DNA from 3 places in the Paenibacillus sp. 37 genome. Region 2 is predicted to be linked to each of the others. Evidence: riboswitches for the same ligand, from Rfam matches in the RefSeq annotation. Region 2 holds a riboswitch; each other region holds the start of a gene.

Region 1 (4,802 bases), 3.0 Mb from region 2:
CCAAGAGTTACGGTGAAGCGGGTTTGGCCTTGTCCAAACTTTAATCAATATTTATAATTTAAAGCTTCAAAAACCTTCATCACTTGGCTTCCTTAGGAGCGTGTCCGATATTCCTCGGCCTTTTCCCGCATCCCGGCAGCTACAGCCTCATTCTCGGACAATCCTTTATCAGCGGCAAAGGCACGAATGTCCTGCGTAATGCGCATGCTACAGAACTTTGGTCCGCACATGGAGCAGAAATGAGCTTCTTTGGCCCCTTCTGCTGGCAGAGTCTCATCATGGTAGGACAACGCACGTTCAGGGTCCAGTGACAGGTTGAACTGGTCACGCCAACGGAACTCGAACCGCGCTTTGGACAATGCGTCATCGCGGCGTTGAGCACGTGGATGGCCTTTCGCCAGATCGGCGGCATGAGCTGCGATCTTGTAGGCGATAACCCCTTCGCGCACATCGTCCTTGTTGGGCAGGCCCAAATGTTCTTTTGGCGTAACATAACAGAGCATCGACGTGCCGAACCAGCCAATCATGGCTGCCCCAATGGCAGACGTGATGTGATCATATCCTGGCGCAATGTCGGTCGTTAGCGGCCCCAGTGTGTAGAAAGGTGCTTCTTTACAGATCTCCATCTGTAGATCCACATTCTCTTTGATCTTGTGCATCGGCACATGACCCGGGCCTTCGATCATCACCTGCACATCATGCTTCCATGCGATCTGCGTCAGTTCCCCGAGCGTAGCCAGTTCTGCCATCTGAGCTTCGTCATTGGCATCGTAGATACTGCCTGGACGAAGTCCATCTCCCAGCGAAAACGCCACATCATACCTTTTCATAATCTCGCAGATTTCTTCAAAATGAGTGTACAAAAAATTCTCCTGATGATGCGCCAGACACCATGCTGCCATAATGGACCCGCCCCGGGACACAATGCCTGTCATCCGTTTGGCCGTCATCGGGATATAACGCAGCAGTACACCTGCATGAATCGTAAAGTAGTCCACGCCTTGCTCTGCCTGCTCTATGAGTGTGTCACGGTACAACTCCCAGGTCAGCGCCTCCGCTTCGCCATTCACCTTCTCCAGCGCTTGATACAGCGGTACCGTACCAATCGGCACAGGAGAATTACGAATGATCCATTCCCGGGTCGTATGAATGTTTTTGCCTGTGGACAGATCCATCACGGTATCCGATCCCCAGCGTACTGCCCAAGTCATCTTCTCCACCTCTTCCTCGATGGAAGAGGATACGGCAGAGTTCCCTATGTTGGCATTGATCTTCACGTGAAAATGACGACCGATCAACATCGGCTCACTCTCCGGGTGATTGATGTTGGATGGCAGAATGGCCCGTCCACTCGCCAGCTCCTGACGTACAAATTCCGGTTCCACGCCCTCACGAATGGCGGCGAATTCCATCTCTGCCGTAATGACTCCCTGTCTCGCGTAGTGCATCTGGGTCACACAGCGTCCTGGCTGTGCCCGCAGCGGTTTGCCACGTAATCCGGGGTACTCTTCGGCGCCGGCTCTCTTCCCTCCGGGCTTCAGTCCGTTATCCTCCGGTTTAACCGTACGGCCCCGATAAGCTTCAACATCGCCGCGCTCTGTGATCCAACGGGTGCGCAGGGCTGGCAGACCTGCACGGATATCCGCATGAAATGCGGGATCGGTCATGGGGCCGCTCGTATCGTAGACACGCAGCGGTTCGTTATGCTCCACCCCTTGGGGAGTATTCGTGTCATGAAGGGCTATCTCACGCTCCGGTACAGCAATGTCCGACCGTGAGCCCTGAATGTAGACTTTGCGGCTGCCCGGAAAGGGCTGAACCCGTCCGGCCGCTCCTGTTTCTTTTTCCACCTGCTGACCGTTATGTTCCTGTTCCATCGCTTGTTGTCCCGTTTGATTTCCTGTACTCATGTTCGATTGTCTCCTCCTCAGTGTTCATCGCTTGTTTGGTTGGTATCGTCATTAGCTCGCTTACGTACCTGTCCCAAATCATGCGCAATGCAGAGAAGAAAGAGCGATCCTACGCCAGACCAGAGGGAGACATTATTCATGTACAGTTAACGACAGAACGGAGGCTACCACAGATCATGGATCTATGGTGACTTCTCTCTCATCATCCAAGCCCACTTTCGCAGGTTATTGAAAAAGAAGTCGATGGAGTACGTGCTATATCGCCCGTTCACTGTATATAAAAAAGCCGGTCCCCGAAGGAACCGACTTTTATGTCCATCACCAATAATGCACCTTCATGCGGCTCCTAAACGGAGCCCTACAAGGGTCACATCATATGGTGGTTGTGGTCATATCGCCGATTACTTCCCTACGCTGGTATGATCCAGATCAGGTGCAAAGGGTCCGGAATCTCATGCGATTCCGTCTCAGTCCGGACAATTCGGACTCCCCCAGTAACGTTAAAAGTTGCGGCATACATAAGCCGCCGTTCATATTCAATGAAGCTGACCCCGATGGGCAGTCCATTACAGAGTAGCGCAACCGGAACATAAAAACAACCTTTATATTCCAGAACACCAACTCAATTTGGAAAAAAACTTACATCAGCATCAGGATAACATGAGCCCCATCTGCGTAGCAGCATCCTTCAACACAGGTGCGTATTCATGCAATGTCTCCTGCGAAAGTCGGCTGACAGGCCCTGAGACCGAGAGAGCAGCTGCAATATTGCCTCGGCGATCCATAATCGGTACAGATACCGCGGCAGCTCCCGGCTCACGCTCCTCATAACTCGTCGCATATCCGTTATCCCGGATATCTCCCATTTGCGCCAAATACACCGCGGGATCAATAAACACCGGCCATTCCGGCCCGTTCATCAGTTCTTCACGATCCTCGTCCGTGGCAAACGCCATCAAAACTTTGCTGGAAGCGCCCACAGACAGCGGGAGTCTAACACCCACTGGAGCGACTCGGCGGATCGCCTGATCACTTTGCACAGCTTGAATCCGTATCCTTTCACTCCCATCACGCAAGTACAGACTTACCGTCTCCCCCAATCGATCTCTCAGTCGCTCCATCGCAGGCAGCAGCAGAATAGCGGGATCATCACTGCGGGACATATGAGCTGACAGCTCCCAGATTCGGATGCCAAGTCGGTACTTCTCTGTTGCTGCATCGCGGATCACGAACCCTCGATCCTCCAGCGTAGCCATCAAACGGTGCACTGTACTTTTGTGCAGGCCAATCTGGCTGGCAATTTCGGTGAGTCCCAGATCACTGCGTGTGGTAAAACATAATAATATATCCAGCGCCCGTTCCACAGCCCGGACGGTTAACTTTCGATCTTCCATGGCATAATGCCCTCCTCATGTTTCATCACATGAAACTTGGTTACATAAATTATATGAGAAACGGTCTCATCTGTAAACCAAAAAGAGCCAAAATTAAAATAGGCCAACGTGTAAATTTTTCCTTTTTATAAGACTTAATCCCCTGTAATTTACACACTAAGGTAATGTTACCCATATATCTTAAGAACTATATAACAATTGCGTAACAAATGCCCTCAATCAATTGACTTTGACTATATTGGAACATACGATAAAGATATATTACATTAAGATATCGCTCTGAAGCAGGCTCTGAAATCGACGCAATTCTCTTTTCATGTCGTTGTTATCTTCAACTGAACTTCAAAGGAGGGGCATTCATGTATCCAACATCCCAGAGCGAAGCCCCGCTGCAAACAAAAGTGTCCGATCTGCCCTCTTCCCTATCACCGAGGCTGATTCGGTTCAAACATATTATCGTAGCGCTGCTGCTCTCCGTTGTATTTTTTCTACTGTTTTGTTTTATTGCACTGCATGGTTATATCGCATGGGTATTATCCAATCCTACTGTAGCGCCGGTCTTCTCCAATCCGATGCAAGCCAAGAACATGAAGTACGAAGACATCACGTTCCCGGCAGCAGATGGCAGCCGGACGATGCAGGGATGGTATATACCTGCTGACAATGCTGCAAGCAAAACGATTATTTTCAGTCACGGCTATGGTGCCAATCGTGAAGAAACATGGGTTCCCATGTATGACCTGGCACACTATGCTCATCAACTTGGGTTCAACGTGGTCATGTTCGATTATGGCTTCGCCTCACAGGTGAACAAAGCTGTAGCAACAGGTGGCAAAGCTGAGTCACAGCAATTGCTCGGTGCGATCCAGTTCGCCAAGCAACGTGGTGCGCAGGAACTGGTTGTCTGGGGCTTCTCGATGGGTGCCGGTACAGCGTTACAAACCGGACTGATTACGAAGGAAGTGGATGCAATGATTCTGGACAGTGCGTTCCTGCTGGAGCCAGATACACTGTACCACAACATTCACAACCAGATCGATCTGCCACGTCAGCCTACACTGGAGATCATGAAGCTGTTGTTCCCTGTTCTGAATGGTACCGGATTACAACAGATTCCATACCAGGAAGTGAAAAAGGAAGATTATCCGTTCCCGATTTTCTTCATCCATGGTACAGAGGACGAGAAGGCACCTTATCCAATTGCGGAGCAACTCGCCGCCAACCAGACCAATCCGTACTCCGATGTATGGATTGTCCAGGATGCGCATCATGAGTTGATCTTCCGGGAGCATCCAAAGGAATATCTGCGTCGTGTCTCAACTTTCCTCAGTCATGTAACGAAAACAAGCAGTGACGATGTGCAGAACACGAATAATGGACAATAACCAAATTTTAATCATTGAATTTTTTCCAGAGCCCTCAGGGGCTCTTTTTTTGTACTCATAGGACAACAAGCTCGCGGAATATACTCTTGTGACGCATGAACAGACGGTCTGCA
Region 2 (4,802 bases):
CCTAGCACCCAATCGAGACTTTAGTCTAGTTAGAATAAGACTGGAGACGGATATAGGGTCACTGATAATAAGGATGGTAAGAACTGAACTAAACGTATACATATCTAAGCGTCAAATGGTATTGGACGAAAACGTATGTTAAGCTGCCCCCTCTTTCTCTCACGCCAAAAACGCTAGTAAATAGCTTGGGTGAGGCATTCCGCAATTGGCTGAATGAGATTCATTGGAAGGCGTTTGGAATACGAAAAAAACGCTGTTTAAGGGGCTTGTTTCAGTACAAGTACGACTGGATTTTCAAAATAGAAAATTTGCACATCAACATCTATCCGCAATCGGTACAAGTTCTTGTCCTTAGCCCAGGACCCGAACATGTACCGATAAAACAAAAAAAGTCGCTAAAATAGCGACTTTAATTGGAATATGTTCTTGTCCCGCTACAGGTTAATTAATGTCTTGCTTTCATTTAATAACTTCAACCTTTTTATCCCCTGCTGACTTCGCTACCTCTAACGTTGTTTTACCTTCAATAGCGACGATCACGCCAGTAGCCAGCATAGAAACGATTAAAGCTGCACTGATGGCTGTCGAAATTTTCTTCTTGACCATAACCATACCTCCGATATCTATTATGTTGTAATAAGCGGCTCAAGAATATGACGAGCCGAGTGTGGCTAGATATTACAATATTTCACTTTTTTTGTCGGGTAATCTACGTGGTGATTGTATTATAAACGTACTGACAATCATTGTAAAAGGATTTTTTCCTTGTGTTCAATTCCCGGACTTATTACTAGCTGGAACGTAAGGTCATTGATTCATATAATGGGCATATAGTTGCTCAAAGGTTGTATAACGTTCGACTTCTCTGCCGACCTTATCATACTCTTCTAGATATTCATCCATCACTTCAAGGAGCTTCTCTTTCATAACTGGTAAATTGCTTGCATCAAAGTATTGCATAAGTTCATATTTCTTGGTGCCTTTCTCCGTGGCCATTTCATCAAGATACTCATGTGCTCCAAAGGCCGAAAGAAAGACGTAGGAAGCATCGTTCGTTGTAACACTGTTCAAAATTTTATTGCGGTAGTTGCACCACAGTTCTTCGTATGTTCCTCCAAGATTATCAAAGGTCGGAACCGGTTTAACAATGAAGTTATCACACATCGTGCTATGTAACCTCGTAACGCTATTCAACATATTAAAAGATGTTTTTCGAATATCTTCAATGGTATGAGCTTCGATGATTGACATGCATAAGGATTCGAGATCATCCGGAACATAACGAAACGAACGTATCTCTTCCAAATATCGCTTGATCCCTCGTTTAATGCACGTGTTATTCATACTCACCAAGGCATTGACTAGATTGTACAGAACCCCAGCAGATGCATATCGCACTGAACCGATATCTTCACCAAGCATCGTATTGCTGTATGCTTGCTTAGCCAGATCGATCCATTTATTTGCCCGATTAAGACACGCTTCTCCTATCGGATTCGCAAGTGCATCAAGAGCTTTTTGCTGGAACTCGTTCAATTTTTCCAAATCCTCAGGCGTTGCATAGTAGAGTATTTTTAGGTCGGTTAGGCTGGATACGTTGGAACTCTCCAAGGTGGATTGCTCTTGTATTCTTGAATCCCATGGCGTGCAATAGATATCATATCCAACGTCATCCAAGATGAAGCAATCGGATATTTCCCATCCCTTTTCTGTATTATTTATGATAACTAAATCAAGATCGCTCTTCTCGTGAAAGTCACCGGTGCTAAATGAACCAGTAAGCCCAATAATGGCGATATCCTCTAGAAAATCTCTTTTTACGCGTTCAATCACCATGTTAATGAGCAGTTCATTTTTGTCCAGCAGCTTCTTCTTTATGATTTCGTTCATTCGTTACACCTCTTTGTATGATCCGGCCGTCCTTCATCACAACAACCTTAACTTGAGTCTATCGATTTAGAGGTGCGGTTACTATGTATAAGTTGATTTAAGTCATCTTTGCACAAAATCCGCTAAACCGTCGAAATGACGAGATAGCGGATTTCATTAGTTCTTTGTATAGACTATTTTCTTTATGCTTTCGCAGGACAAGAAATACCGACCCGCCAACTCCTCTATCCTGACTCCATTGCAGAATAAGGATTTGATCTCAGCGTTTCGAGCAGAGACCCTACTCTTGCTCTCTGTTTTCTCGCCCCATTTTAGGTGCGCCTCTTTGGGTTTTGGGATATAAACCAATTCCCCTTGAACGTATTCTTGAATGATCCGTAACAATTCTTCCGGAAAAATAGACTCGGCTTTTGAATATTTCATGGGCCTCACTCCTTATTTAATAGATCAATAAGGTGCAAAGCCAGTTAGTAGAATATTACGATTCGTCGTTGGCAATGTGATTATTCCCGGGCTCTATGCAAAGCATTGCCATATCCTTCACTGGCTTTGCATAGAGCCGTGCATGTAAGAACCCTACCCCGATTGTTTTCAATAGCCTCACCTCCATAGAAAATAGATAGTTGCTATTTGCTTATTATATCAGGGCTTGTTGTTGAAATGTTTAATCATCTCTTTTTGGGCTGACACGTTCTGATTATTCGCTGTACTCATCTTGATTAGCTGCTCTCTAATTGAATTAACTAACATTGAACTCAAGGCTCCAGCCCCCATGACATCTCCCAAAAATCAAGCTCAAAACGACTGCACATCACGAAAATATCCTCCATCCGTTGGTACGTTCCCTCGCTACAGCCTTCTAATAGTTTATCCGTTAACGTCACAAGGGATTGATTGCTGTTGTTGTATTCAGAGGAAGCATATCCTGTGATCCACTCTCCGTAAAAAGGATGCTCAGCTGCACCTGGTTTTTGAGCAAGGACTTGACCAATCTCTGCATAACTCCATGAGCAGGCCAGAATGGATACAAGTACTTCTGCTATGCCACCCGCATGGGAAACAGAGAGCATATAGTTAGTGTAAGCTGCATTTTTCAGTGCAGGTTTTACCTGAAAAACATGATCCTCTGTAATTCCTAATCGCTCCATATAAGAACGATGAATTTTCATTTCGCCATTCAAGATGTTATCTACGTTTTTACTAAAAAACTGCATCAATTTGGGATCGTGCGACTTGACGATACCTAGTGCAAATACACGGGCATAATCATACAGGTACAAGTAGTCTTGCAGCAAATAATAACGAAATTGTTCGACCGGTAAGGAACCATCTCCGATTCCTTTAACAAAGGGATGCTCGAGACATTCCTTCCACACGGGCTGTGCTGCCTGATACAGTCTCTCTGAAATAGTCAACATATGTTCCTCCAATTCATAATGTACGTATTTAAAAACAAAAAAACGAAACATCCTATGGATGTTTCGCAGACAAATACACTAAAACAAGGGGGTTCGCATGAGCTACCCAAGTCAGCGTTTCATCGTTGCATCCCTACGTTGGCATTATCCAAATCAGGTAAGGTCGGTTTAACACCCTCTCAGCCGGTTAAGGCTCCCTCGCAAACGGTTGTATGTAGTTGATAACTTTCTTATCCCCATAAAAGAGAAAATAACATCCATTTAGTATATCAAGGGCTGTTAAATATAGTCAAGGCAGATTGTATCGCCCCTTATCACCCTTCGGTGACTTATGTAAACGATGAAAACCATCACAACAATGGTTGAGTTTTAGCCACTGTTATGATGGTTTCTATTCTTGCAATTACTGCCGATGGTTTAATGCCCGAGTTTGTTCTTTCCAACAAAAGTGATTATTCCGTACTGGGAAGTGTTTCTCCAGCTCTCATTGGTCATATCATTCCACTTGGCTACGTTCTGCTTACCTCCGCCCTGGTTGTCATTAATTTGAAGCTCGAAACCGAGAACATTTCCTGCTTTGGGTGTCAGTGAATGTAATTGGATTCTGGCTTCTACGAGATATCCTTGATTTGTTTTCTTCACAGCACTTACAAGGCGTCCGGGTGAGGCCCCCCCTGCAAAGGTTCCCACATTGTCTGCACTGATTCTGAACTGGGCATCATCATATTGAAAATACGGTGTGCGCTGGTGATTCTCGTCCAGGAAAATCTCAACCGAATCCTGATCCCATGGGTTAATGCTGTCTGTAATGATGTTTGGATCAGTGACGTCGATCAGCAGGTATAGATACTCACCTGACCACATTGCGCGAGCCACTGCCTCTGCACCTTCGCTCTGGTTCAACCGTTTTACTTCAAATGGTACAGCCTTATTCCATAGGGCGTCTTTCTTCCCATCAATCTGAACAATCCCTTGCACAGCTTGTGCTGATTTGGGCATAGGAGCAAGTTGAATCACGCCGTATTTGCTTGTATCTTGCTCCTGTGATTGTGTTCGATCATTCCAGTACAGTGGATTATAAGGTTGTGTCCCACTTGCACCGCCATCAGTCACACGGATATCCAAGCCGGCTTCATATTCTGATCCGACTTGGATACCACCCCATGGAATGGACAATTCAACCTGATATCCGGCTTTTGTCTCACGTACACGATATGAACGTTGCTCCGCGCCCTCAGCTTTACCCGACCGCTTAATGATTACGTGTCGGTCATCTGCTTCATATGAGGTGGTCTTGCCATTATTGAGATCAACAAAGAGTTCTACTCTGTCATTCACGTCTGCCTTCGCATCCTGAACATCCACAAGGATATATAGGTTACTTTGATCCCATAAGGTGCGGAAACTAGCTGATCCTGAAGAATCACCCTTCAGTGGAGTAGACACCGCTTTGTTCCAGAGCGGATCTTGTGACTGTTTTTTGATATCCGGTTT
Region 3 (4,802 bases), 2.7 Mb from region 2:
CTCTTCTTCCTTAATTGCCTGCTCGTGCTCATCCCACACACCCGGATACCAGATTCCATAATCCCTCAACTTGCTCCGTTCATCCGTGAATACCTGCTGTGCTGGCCCATCCGCCACAATCTTTCCTTCAGGTGATAAGACAATGATGCGGTCGACCATATCCACAATCTCGTTTATTTTGTGTTCAACGATGATGATCGTTTTGTCACTGGCGATCCGTTTAACGGTATCCCACACTTGGGAAGTACCCTCATCATCCAGCAGTGCAGTGGGTTCATCCAAAAACAATACCTCCGGGTCCATGGCAAGCATTGAAGCAATCGCGAGACGCTGCTTCATCCCCTGAGACATGGACTGGATCAATACACGATTCTGTTCAAAGGATAACCCCACTTGTTTCAGATAATATTCAATCAGCCCTGGCATCTTTTCACGCGGAATATTTCGGTTTTCCAGAACAAATGCGATCTCTTCATCCGTAAAGGACATACAGAACTGGGTATCCGGATCCTGAAAGACTACTCCTGCTCTGGCGGGAACCTGAATATCATCACATTTCATCGGAATTTCAACTGAACGTGGAATTAAACCGCTCAGAACTTGCAATAACGTCGATTTACCGGAGCCGCTTGGGCCAAGCAACAGCACTTTCTCCCCTTGACGCACAGAAAGAGACAAGCCTTGAAATACCAAGGCTTTCTCTCCCGGGAACTTGCATCTTAGATTTGTCACACTTACCGCTTGCGAATTCCCCTCTACGCTCATCTAATCCAGCGCCTCATAATCTTGTTTGGATACTGGTCTGAGTGAGCGTGTTACACCGGTCAGTTCCAATGCTTTGGCGAGATAATAAGCAAACACTCCTGCAATCAAGATGCTTCCGATGAAGCGTAATCCGATAAATAACGTATAATTCCAGGCCGAGAGTGAATCAATATACCCGTACTGATAATCCAGCAAAAGCGAAGCCGCTGCGGCTCCTATGGCTGCAAGACAGGTGACAAACAGGTTGGTTTTACGATACAAAAATGCGGCGAAGAATATCTCGGCTCCCAATCCTTGCAACAGACCGTATACAAGTGTGGACATGCCCCATTCACTGCCCAGAAAAGCACTTACCGTTGAAGCCGCAACCTCGGCTAGAATAGCCACGCCAGGTTTACGAATGATAACAAAAGCAAACGTGCCCGCCATAAACCACATGCCGTAGATCATCTGCTCCGCATGAACACCAAAGGGTTTCATCAAGTCATATGTAGGTCCCCATATCTTGTAGATCACCCCAAACACTACTGCGATCACGATGGTTACCAGAATATCCGTTAGTTTCAATCGCTTGTTGCCTGCTGTTGTTGCCATGTTCTCTACGTCCTTCCTTTGTTCCCTGTGGGAGTTGTAAAAGTGTGTGTTCAAAAAGACTGGTTGAACAACCTCTAAAAATAAACGAAAAAGCCTCCCCGGTTCCGGGCAGGCCTTACGTACAGTGTACAATCCTCACAATGATGTATTGGGTGGATGTCAAAAATACGGAATATCAACCAGCGCCCCTCCGTCATGGCAGATACACCACCACAGTTCAAAGAGGTCTGTTGTTCATCCACGTTCATTCTCACAATTCACCCTTACATATCGCAAATCCATGTTCTCTACGCTGGCATTACCCAGATCAGATGTACGGTCAGCGGCATAAGGCCACTCTCTCAGCCCAACTTCATTGAGCTCCCGGTTCACTTATTTCATTGCTTCTAATGTACATCAGATGGGTATTTGTGGCAATCCCTAGAAAAATCATCATGCTTCATTTGGGGTAACAGGGGAAAGAATCTGATGGTTCACTTTCCATAATATGAAACATTTAGGTTATGTAGTCCGTCTTAAACATTAGAAGGGAGATTGATAGTGATGAAAGATTACAATTCTGTTTGGCAGCTTAAAACATGGAAAATGGTCCTTGCCGCTTCGATACTCACCGCAGGTACGGCACCTGCCTTACTCTCATCCACTATGGCGGAAGCCGCAGCAACTAAACCTAAACCGACAGCTTATATTAACAATGTTCAAGCTCAATATGATGTTGTCATACGGCAGGGTATTACTTACGTGGCATTGACGGAGCTTCAATTCCTCGGCAACTATACGTTTGGTTACAATAACGAAACAAAAGAGATCAGCATTAGCACAGGCAGCGATAAGTATGTCCTTACACCTAACAGCAAAACAATGAAGAAAAACGGTCAGAATGCGACATTCTCCTCAGCGCCGATTCTGGTGAATGGTAAAGCGATGCTTCCGCTCCGTGCCATCGGTGAAGCTTTTGGTGCCAAGGTGCAGTGGAACCAGAAGGCCAAGGAAGCCTACATTTACACTACCGACGCTACGATTGTAAAAGAATATAACAGTTCCGATCTGACTGTGGCGCGTGAAGCCGCATTGCATCTGCCACGCTTCTCTGAACTGGGACAAGCACGTCTGGACATTCGCAATCCTTTAGGTCCGGTGGATTCATCCATTGAATACATCTTTGAGCAAGGTAAAAAAGATCGTTTCTTCGTTGTTGAGGATAACGATCTGATCAGTTATTATATCCTTAAAAATGGAAGTGCACTGCTACAATGGCAGGCTAACATTAGCAAAAATGCCGGAACCATCGTTGACCTGTTCTTTATTAAAAACAAAGCCGTTGCTGAAGCAGGGACTCGTCCTTCCGTAACAGGTCAAACACTCGTATCATTCAAGTACTCTCGCATGCTTGAAGAAACCTCTTACGAGATCATGAACAAATTGGGCTCTAGTGATACCGGTTCTGTTGTCCCCGAGAAAGGCAAAGTCATCGTTGAAGTTCCAGGAGAGAAATAGTCTGAGCATCCTCTATAAGACATTGCTCAGCAGAAATATTATCACATCTGCATTACAAAGAGCGCCCTCAAAGTCATTGTGGCAATGACCTTGGGACGCTCTTTTGGCGTTATATTTTAACTTCAAATTACAAGCGGAGCTTAAACTTTTACCAACTCCAGCGATTCAATCTCCTGTCTAATATTGCGTGTTCCCAGACTGGCTCGTTTTCCCTGAAGCAAACCCCTTGAACAACGTTGGTACTTTGGAATAACGGGTATTCGTAATTTTCCCTTGTGATGTGCTGCTGTCTGTACGCATAATCGAATCTTTTACATTAGAAATGTTGGAGTTATCCAGCGTCATGTTAACTGCGAAGGAAGTTCCACCATTTTGGCGAACCAGTTTGCCAATATCATCTGCACGGAAATTTTTGATGTTAATTGTTCCAGCTGCATTCATCTGGAACACTTTATCATAAGCCTTATAAGCTGCCCCACCGGTAATGTTAACCGTTCCGGCAGACTTCAATGTCAGTGCATCCTCGCCCACGTCCTGCCAGACTACATTCGATATATTACAGTTGCCATAACAATGAACACCATCAGCAGCTGGTGATCCAATGTTTACGTTTTTGAGCGTGGCCCCTGCCTCCAGACGAAAGACTGGCTTCTGATTTTCTGCTTGAGATCCGTCGCCCAGTGTGGAAGGATTGGCTACAAATGTTTTACCTTGGCCGTCATAGGTCGTGCCCTTTGGAACCACAATGGTTGAATTTACAACGGTAGGTGCAGCCGCAGCCGGAACGGCACCAAATATAGAAGCAACCAAACCAGCGGACAGCAACAACGTCAACATTTTTTTCATAACTTTATTCCTCCCTTATTCTCTCGTTATTTGATAGTGTACAAGCCTGAGCTTGTCCTAGAAGATCGTCAGAGGTGCACCTCTGTCCGACCCACAACCTAATCCTACCAAATAAGGAAGGTAACTAGAATAATCATTAGATCAGATATATTATGACATCGCACAATCCCTGTCATATCCTCGTTTTTTGCATGCCAGGTCTCTCAAGCAATATGCTCATATCAACCTCTGGTATGCTCATTTGTAACGTATGTACCCTCACTTGAATCCCCGATAACAAAGAAAGACCACTACATTTGTCTCCAAATGTGTGATCTTGAATGGCTTCTGGCTTGCTGATATAAGATATCAGGCTCCGAATCTCTGACGATAACCGCACTTTCGACACAACTCTTCCACAGCTTCGCGCCTGGAGAAGCCATATACCAGATTGTTCGCTCGCTCACCCTCAATAATCTCCGAGAATGACTTCTCGTGCACATTACCAAGGTTAATGACACCCTCACCATCAAGACAGCATGGAACCACCGTTCCATCTACAAGCACAGCTGCCTGACCACGCAATGCATGGCAGAAGCCTTTGCCGTCATCTTCAGGTGCATCCAGACTCGGCCACTGGAACTCATGGTCCTGATTCAGGTATACATTCGGGGCAATTTTGACCCCGCTGCCTGGAACTACTTTTTCCTCAATTCGGAAGTCCAGATTGAACTCACGTTCCAATACTTCAAGGGTCTCCCGATTTCGATTCATCTGAGCATTTGTGAAGTTATCCTGCGTCAGATTCCACAACCGGAATGAGATGATGACATTGTGCTTCACCGCTTCGTGAACAAAAGACAGAATGTTGCTCAGGTATCCGTCACGGTCGGTCGAACCTTCATGCCCATCGAAGCTGTGCAGGGAGAAATTCATCTGCCGCAGCGCCGGTTTGCCAAGCAATTTATGCTGAGTCTTGGGCAATAGTGTACCATTCGTTGTAATGTTCACCTTGAGTCCCTTCTCATGTGCGGAATCGAGCAACAGATCTATTTTGGGATGCAACAAGGGTTCACCTTTGACATGTAGATAAATATGATTGGTGTGTGGTTTAACTTGTT

What was found. Region 2 has a riboswitch for thiamine pyrophosphate ahead of tenA (thiaminase II). Riboswitches for the same ligand answer to the same signal wherever they lie in the genome.
Region 1: another riboswitch for thiamine pyrophosphate. It lies ahead of thiC (phosphomethylpyrimidine synthase ThiC); the one in region 2 lies ahead of tenA (thiaminase II).
Region 3: another riboswitch for thiamine pyrophosphate. It lies ahead of F0220_RS04640 (ECF transporter S component); the one in region 2 lies ahead of tenA (thiaminase II).

Annotation. Positions count from the first base shown of each region.
Region 1 covers NZ_CP043761.1:759,572-764,373, reverse strand. The annotation lists gene thiC (phosphomethylpyrimidine synthase ThiC) at 93-1,877, opposite strand; TPP riboswitch at 2,300-2,413, opposite strand; gene F0220_RS03565 (IclR family transcriptional regulator) at 2,561-3,304, opposite strand; gene F0220_RS03560 (alpha/beta hydrolase) at 3,664-4,689, shown strand.
Region 2 covers NZ_CP043761.1:3,735,480-3,740,281, reverse strand. The annotation lists gene F0220_RS32510 (hypothetical protein) at 460-606, opposite strand; gene F0220_RS16015 (nucleotidyltransferase domain-containing protein) at 808-1,890, opposite strand; gene F0220_RS16010 (CD3324 family protein) at 2,047-2,313, opposite strand; gene tenA (thiaminase II) at 2,646-3,308, opposite strand; TPP riboswitch at 3,421-3,518, opposite strand; gene F0220_RS16000 (endo-1,4-beta-xylanase) at 3,726-4,802, opposite strand, start outside.
Region 3 covers NZ_CP043761.1:1,028,120-1,032,921, reverse strand. The annotation lists gene F0220_RS04645 (ABC transporter ATP-binding protein) at 1-765, opposite strand, end outside; gene F0220_RS04640 (ECF transporter S component) at 766-1,359, opposite strand; TPP riboswitch at 1,627-1,737, opposite strand; gene F0220_RS04635 (copper amine oxidase N-terminal domain-containing protein) at 1,903-2,856, shown strand; gene F0220_RS04630 (pectate lyase) at 3,034-3,702, opposite strand; gene F0220_RS04625 (radical SAM/SPASM domain-containing protein) at 4,051-4,802, opposite strand, start outside.